Linked DNA regions of Actinomadura rubteroloni. The protein of the gene in region 1 interacts with the protein of each later gene in a pairwise test. Links are inferred from orthologs where the notes say so. Each region holds a gene or a part of one and is shown on either strand. Other genes may lie near its edges.

Region 1 (3,312 bases):
CACCAGGTCGCGCTGGAGCGGGACCATCGGCGTCGCGTCCGGCACCGCGCCGAGCCGCTCCCCGACGACCAGCCGCTGCGCGACCAGGGCGACCGGCTCGTCCGCGCCCCCGCACAGCACCGCCCGGACGGCCTCGGTCACCTCGTCCAGCCCGGCCAGCGGACGGCCGCGCAGCGCCGCGAGGGCCTCTGCCAGCCGCACCGCCTCGATGACGTCCGCCGACGAGACGTGCAGGTCCTCCGCGCGCAGCACCCGCGCCGCCGCCGTCAGCCACCGCTCGACCGGACGGTCCGGCGCGGTGAACAGGTGGTGGTACCAGCCGGGGGAGCGGACGCCCGCGCCGTAGCCGGACCAGCCCGCGAGCCGCCCGTGCGTCCACGGCACCCAGGTCAGCGCGACCTTCGCGCGGGGCAGGCCGCGCAGCGTCCGGTCGTCGTGGGCGGCGGGGATCCCCGCCAGCAGCGCCGGGACGTGCCACGCCCCGCACACCACCGCGATCCGGCGGAACCCGTCGCGGCGGGCGCGGCGCAGCGTCCGCCGCATGAACGCCTCGCGGCACGCCTCCCGGCCGGACACGGCGCCCGGCGTGACGGGGCCGCGCAGCTCGGCCATCGCCTCGGCGATCGCCGGGAAGGGGGACGGGCCGTCCACGCGGTGCTCCACCACGTCGTCCCACCAGCGCTCGGCGTCGTCGTAGCCGGCGGCCTCGGCGAGCGTCGCCAGCGGGTCGACGCGCGGATCCGACGCGTCGCCTGGTTCTTCCTCGTGCGCGAGCCGGTGCGCGGCGGGCAGGTCGCAGAACCGGACCGGCACGCCCGCGCCGGCCGCGTACCGCAGGGCCTGCCATTCCGGGCTGAACTCGGCGAACGGCCAGAACAGCGCGCGGCGGCCCGGCTCGGCGCCCTCGGCGTAGGCCAGCAGCGCGACCGGCGGCGCCATGTCCGGATCGGCGGCGAGCGCGACGAGCGCGTCGGCCTCCGGCGGCCCCTCGATCAGCACCGCGTCCGGCGCGAACGCCGCCAGCGCCCGGCGCACCGCGCGCGCCGACCCCGGCCCGTGGTGCCGGACCCCGTACACCTCCACGACGGCCTGCGCGGCGTCCGGTTCGAGGACCGCCGGGCTGGTCACGCCAGTTCCCGGCAGGCCCGGTAGAAGTCGCTCCACTCCGGGCGCGTCCGCACGACCGTCTCCAGGTACTCCTGCCACGCGACCGCGTCGGCGGACGGGTCCTGCACGACCGCGCCGACGATCCCGGCCGCGACGTCGGACGGGCGCAGCGTCCCGTCCCCGAAGTGCGCCGCGAGCGCGAGCCCGCCCGTCACCACCGAGATCGCCTCGGCGGTGCTCAGCGTGCCGCTCGGGACCTTCAGCGTCGTCCGGCCGTCCGCCGAGTGGCCCGACCGCAGCTCGCGGAACACCGTGACGACGCGCCGGATCTCGGCCAGCCCGGCGGGCGCGGCGGGCAGCTCCAGCGCCGTCCCGAGCTGCTCGACGCGCCGCGCGACGATCGCGACCTCGTCCTCGACGGTCTCCGGCAGCGGCAGCACGACCGTGTTGAACCGGCGGCGCAGCGCGCTCGACAGCTCGTTCACGCCCCGGTCCCGGTCGTTGGCGGTCGCGATGACCGTGAAGCCCGGCCGCGCCTGCACCTCGGTGTTCAGTTCCGGGACGGGCAGCGTCTTCTCCGACAGCATGGTGATCAGCGCGTCCTGGACGTCGCCCGGCATCCGGGTCAGCTCCTCGACGCGCGCGACCGCGCCGCGCCGCATCGCGCGCAGCAGCGGGCTCTCCACCAGCGCCGCCGCCGACGGGCCCTCGGCGAGCAGCCGCGCGTAGTTCCACCCGTACCGGACGGCCTCCTCCGACGTCCCGGCCGTCCCCTGGACCAGCAGCGTCGAGTCGCCGCTGATCGCGGCGGCCAGATGCTCCGACACCCACGTCTTCGCGGTGCCCGGCACGCCGAGCAGCAGCAGCGCGCGGTCGGTCGCGAGCGTCGCGACGGCGACCTCCACCAGCCGGCGCGGCCCCACGTACTTCGGGCTGACCACCGCGCCGCCCGGCAGTTCGCCGCCGAGCAGGTAGGCGGTGACGGCCCACGGCGACAATTTCCAGCCGGGCGGGCGCGGCCGGTCGTCGTGCTCGGCGAGCAGGGCGAGTTCGGCGGCGAACTCCTGTTCGGCGTGCGGCCGCAGGACGTCGGTCACGGATGAAGCTCCTTCACCATGGCGTGGCGGTAGCGCAGGGTCGCGACGAGCGCGTCCCGGACGGTCACGGTCTCGGGGGTGCCGAGCCCGGCGAAACGGTCGGCGTAGCGGTCGGCCAGGGCCGGGTCCAGGCGGTGCCCGGCGTCGCGGGCGAGGGCGCGCAGGGCGGTGTTCGCCGTCCCGGCCGGACGGTCCAGCAGGGTCGCGATCGTGCCCGCCACCGTCGCGGCGAGGTCGCCCGTCCAGGGGGACGGCAGCCGCGCGAGGACCTGCTCGGCCAGCACCTTCGGGTCGGCGATCCAGCGGACGAGCCCGGCCGCGGCCCCGGCCCGTTCGGCGGGCGGCAGCACCCCGGCCAGGTCGGCGAGGACGGCGGGGGCGTCCAGCAGCACGCCGCCGTCCAGCAGGGCCCGCGCCCACACCGCGTCGCGCTGCCACAGCGCCGCGCGGGCCAGCCCGAGATGGACGTCGCGGGCGCCCCGGCCGGGCTCGGCGCCGCTGGTGACGGGCAGCGCGAGGATCTCGGCGGGCGGCAGGGCGAACACGTCCGGCCAGGTCGCGAGCGGGGTGCGGGCCAGGATCTCGCGCAGCCACGCCTGCTGGGGCGCCGGCGTGCGGCCCGGCGCGAACGACCCCTCGGGGTGGAACGGGACGCCGTCGCGGGCCATGCCCTCGTCGTGCTCGGCGGGCGGCGTGACCGCGATCCACGTCTGGGCGCGTCCGCGCAGGGTGCGGCGTTCGGGCCGGACGCATCCGCGCGCCCGCACCGCCATCCGCGCGCCGAGCGCCGAGCCGGGCAACTGCGCCAGCAGCGCCGCCGCCGTCGCGCGGACCTCGCCCGCCCGGTCGTCCAGCGCGGCCTCCAGGAACTCCTCGTCGGCCGCCGACAGCCCGGTCGCGAGCGCGGCGGCGAACTCGGCGCGGTCGGGGGCGCGCTCGCCGCGCCACACCGCCGCGAGTTCCGCGCGCGCCCGGTCCGGATCGGCGCGGCGCGACCGGGCGAGGTGGGCGACGCGCTGCTCGCGCGTGCCGGTGGACCAGACGCCCGGGTCGTCGGTGCCGGGATCGGCGGCGAGCGCGATGACGTACGCCCAGCGCGGGTTCTGGA
Region 2 (3,047 bases), on another replicon or contig:
AACAGGACGACCAGGCCGATTGCCAGCATGACAGGCGAAAGAACGAACGTCAGCAAAAAATCAATAAACTCCGGTGGCGAGGACTTCCTCGCCGAGCCATCGCCGAACGACAAGATCCTGTCCCACGTCACCTGACCAACGCCTTGATAAGCCAAACGACAGTCGATATGAAACAAATGATACCAGCCGCTATGGGAAAGTAGCCCGAGCGGCGCAGCGGCTCATATTCCTGCAACCGCAGGTCCCTGTCGGGACCCGCGTAACCTTTCATCCACCCGATGTAGCGAAGGGACCACTTCAGCCATGCCGCACCGAGACCGATGGCGATCAAGCCGAACAGAGGGAGAATAATGTAACCACTGGTCTCCGTCACCGATCAAAATACCTTCCCGGCATCGACCTTATTCCCAGCCGAGCCGAAGAAGGAGTTCCGGAGTCGGCTCACCAATGAGGGGGCGTGGGGGCGGAGCCCCCACATCGGGGGGTTCGGGGGGTCGTCCCCCCGGAAAACACTGCGGGCCACCGGGGAAGGCGCGAAGCGCCGACCACGGTGGCCCGACTCGTGGAGCTATGGGGATTCGAACCCCAGACCTCCTCCATGCCATGGAGGCGCGCTACCAACTGCGCCATAGCCCCGTGCGGCTACGTGGACGTTCATCCCGTAGCGCGTGGCCAGTTTAGCCGAGGTGGCGATGGGGGTCGAATCGGTTGTCGCGGGGCGGACGGTCAGCGGCCGACGGCGGGGCCGTCGTCGCCGAGGACGGGTTCGGGCAGCGTTCCGGCGTTGTGCTCGGTGAGGCGGAAGCCGCCGTCGCGGCGTTCGGACAGGACGGACCAGCAGCAGTTGGAGAGCCCGCCGAGGCGTTCCCAGGTCTCTTCGGGGAGGCCGAGGAGGTGGCAGAGGCCGAGGCGGAGGGCGGCGCCGTGGGAGGCGACGACGAGGACGCCGGCGGGCGGCAGGTCGTCGAGGGCGCGGTCGAGGGCGGTGCCGACGCGTTTGGCGACCTGGGCGCTGGTCTCGCCGCCGGGCGGCTGCCAGACGGCCTGCTCGGCGGGGTAGCGTTCGCGGATCTCGGCGCCTGTGAGGCCTTCCCAGACGCCGCCGTCGCGTTCGATGAGGTCGCGGTCGTGCCGGACGGGCAGGCCGGTGAGGTCGGCGAGGGCCTGCGCGGTGTCGGCGGCGCGCTGGAGCGGGGAGGCGAGGAGCGCGGTGGGCCGCAGGGCGGTGAGGAGGGCGGCGGCGCGGCGGGCCTGGGAGCGGCCGGTGTCGTCGAGGGGGACGTCGGTCTTGCCCTGGAAGCGGTTCTCCAGGTTCCAGGCCGTCTGGCCGTGGCGCCACAGGACGAGGCGGCGCTTGCCGGGGGTGCGGGTCTCAGTCACCGGCGCTCCCGACGGGGGCGCGGTGGGTGTTGACGCCCTCGGGCAGCTCGATGAGCGGGCAGTCCTTCCAGAGCCGTTCGAGGGCGTAGTACACGCGGTCCTCCTGGTGCTGGACGTGGACGATCACGTCCACGTAGTCGAGGAGGATCCAGCGGCCCTCGCGTTCGCCCTCGCGGCGGACGGGCTTGGCCCCGGTCTCGTCGCGCAGGCGCTTCTCGATCTCGTCGACGATGGCGCGGACCTGGCGGTCGTTGGCGGCCGAGCAGAGCAGGAACGCGTCGGTGATGACGAGCTGCTCGCTCACGTCGTAGGCAAGGATGTCGTCGGCCAGCTTGTCCCCCGCCGCTTCGGCGGCGGTACGGATGAGCTGCGCGGCCCTGTCGGATGCGGTCACGATGCGCTCGCGATCCTCCCTGTCGGGGGTCGGTTCCGGGACAGCCTCTCATGGCGGCCCCGAAATGACCCTTGTCCACCGGTTCCGGATGGTCCGTCCGGCTCCGGTCATGCCCCTTCCAGGGTAGGCGGGATCCGGCGTCCCCGTTCCGTCTTTCCTGTTCAGCCGCCGTCGGGCCGGTAGAGGGAGCGTTTGTTGATGTACTGGACGATCCCGTCCGGAACGAGGTACCAGATCGGTTCGCCGTCCTGGACGCGGTCGCGGCACTCGGTGGACGAGATCGCGAGCGCCGGCACCTCCATGAGGCTGACGCGGCCCGACGGCAGGCCGGGGTCGGCGAGCCGGTGGCCGGGACGGGTGACGCCGACGAAGTGGGCGAGCCCGAACAGTTCTTCGCTGTCGTGCCAGGTCAGCATCTTCTCCAGGGCGTCCGCGCCGGTGATGAAGAACAGGTCGGTGTCGGGGCCGTGGAGGGCGCGCATGTCGCGGAGGGTGTCGACGGTGTAGGTCGCGCCGGGACGGTCGATGTCGATCCGGCTGACCGAGAAGCGGGGATTGGACGCGGTGGCGATCACGGCCATGAGGTAGCGGTCCTCGGCGGGGGTGACGTTCGTGTGGCCCTTGTGGGCGGACACCCCGGTCGGCACGAACACGACCTCGTCCAGCGCGAACACGTGCGCGACCTCGCTGGCCGCGACGAGGTGGCCGTGGTGGATGGGATCGAACGTCCCGCCCATGATCCCCAGCCGCCGCTTTTGCGTCATGCCGACGAGAATAGTCGTCCCGAAACCGGGACGATCTTCCGCCCCGCAGGGACCCAATTCCCGGGAACCGGGGAACTCGCGGGACGTTCCGGTCGTCGGACGTAGCATGCCGGACATGACGAACACACCGGACCGTGCGCGCACGCGCTTTCCCGGGATCAGCTCCCGCGCCTACGAACACCCTGCGGACCGCTCGGCCCTGGTCGCGCTGCGCTCCCTGACCGGCTTCGACGTCGTCCTGCGGCGGCTCTCGGGGCTGTTCAACGAGCGGGCGATCCGGCTGACGTTCCTCGCCAGTTCGGTGCGGGCGAGCGAGAACCAGTTCCACAACCTGTACGACATGGTGCGGGACGCCGCGTACATCCTGGACATGCCCGAGGTCCCGGAGGTGTACGTCGAGCAGAACCCGGCGGCGAACGCCTACGCGATCGGCGCGGACCACCCGTTCATCGTGGTCACGACGGGCCTGCTGGACCTGCACGACGACGAGGAGCTGCGGTTCGTCATCG

Evidence for each region.
Region 2: the proteins of BTM25_RS22210 (region 1) and rsfS interact in binary tests that used the Escherichia coli proteins (3 or more experiments, as listed by UniProt). The link is inferred for Actinomadura rubteroloni from one-to-one orthologs.

Annotation. Positions count from the first base shown.
Region 1 is NZ_MTBP01000003.1:177,897-181,208, forward strand. The notes cover bases 165-3,164. They hold BTM25_RS22210 (ATP-binding protein), read right to left. Parts: upstream 2,205-3,164; coding sequence 1,125-2,204; downstream 165-1,124. Other genes in these bases: BTM25_RS22205 (DUF5682 family protein), read right to left, coding at 165-1,128; BTM25_RS22215 (DUF5691 domain-containing protein), read right to left, coding at 2,201-3,164. Outside these bases: more of BTM25_RS22205, read right to left, coding at 1-164; more of BTM25_RS22215, read right to left, coding at 3,165-3,312.
Region 2 is NZ_MTBP01000001.1:2,531,952-2,534,998, reverse strand. The notes cover bases 74-2,808. They hold rsfS (ribosome silencing factor), read right to left. Parts: upstream 1,775-2,808; coding sequence 1,373-1,774; downstream 74-1,372. Other genes in these bases: BTM25_RS11255 (M48 family metallopeptidase), read left to right, coding at 2,645-2,808; nadD (nicotinate-nucleotide adenylyltransferase), read right to left, coding at 1,936-2,538; BTM25_RS11270 (histidine phosphatase family protein), read right to left, coding at 727-1,380; BTM25_RS11280 (hypothetical protein), read right to left, coding at 128-373. Also shown: more of BTM25_RS11255, read left to right, coding at 2,809-3,047. UniProt on the Escherichia coli protein: Functions as a ribosomal silencing factor. Interacts with ribosomal protein uL14 (rplN), blocking formation of intersubunit bridge B8.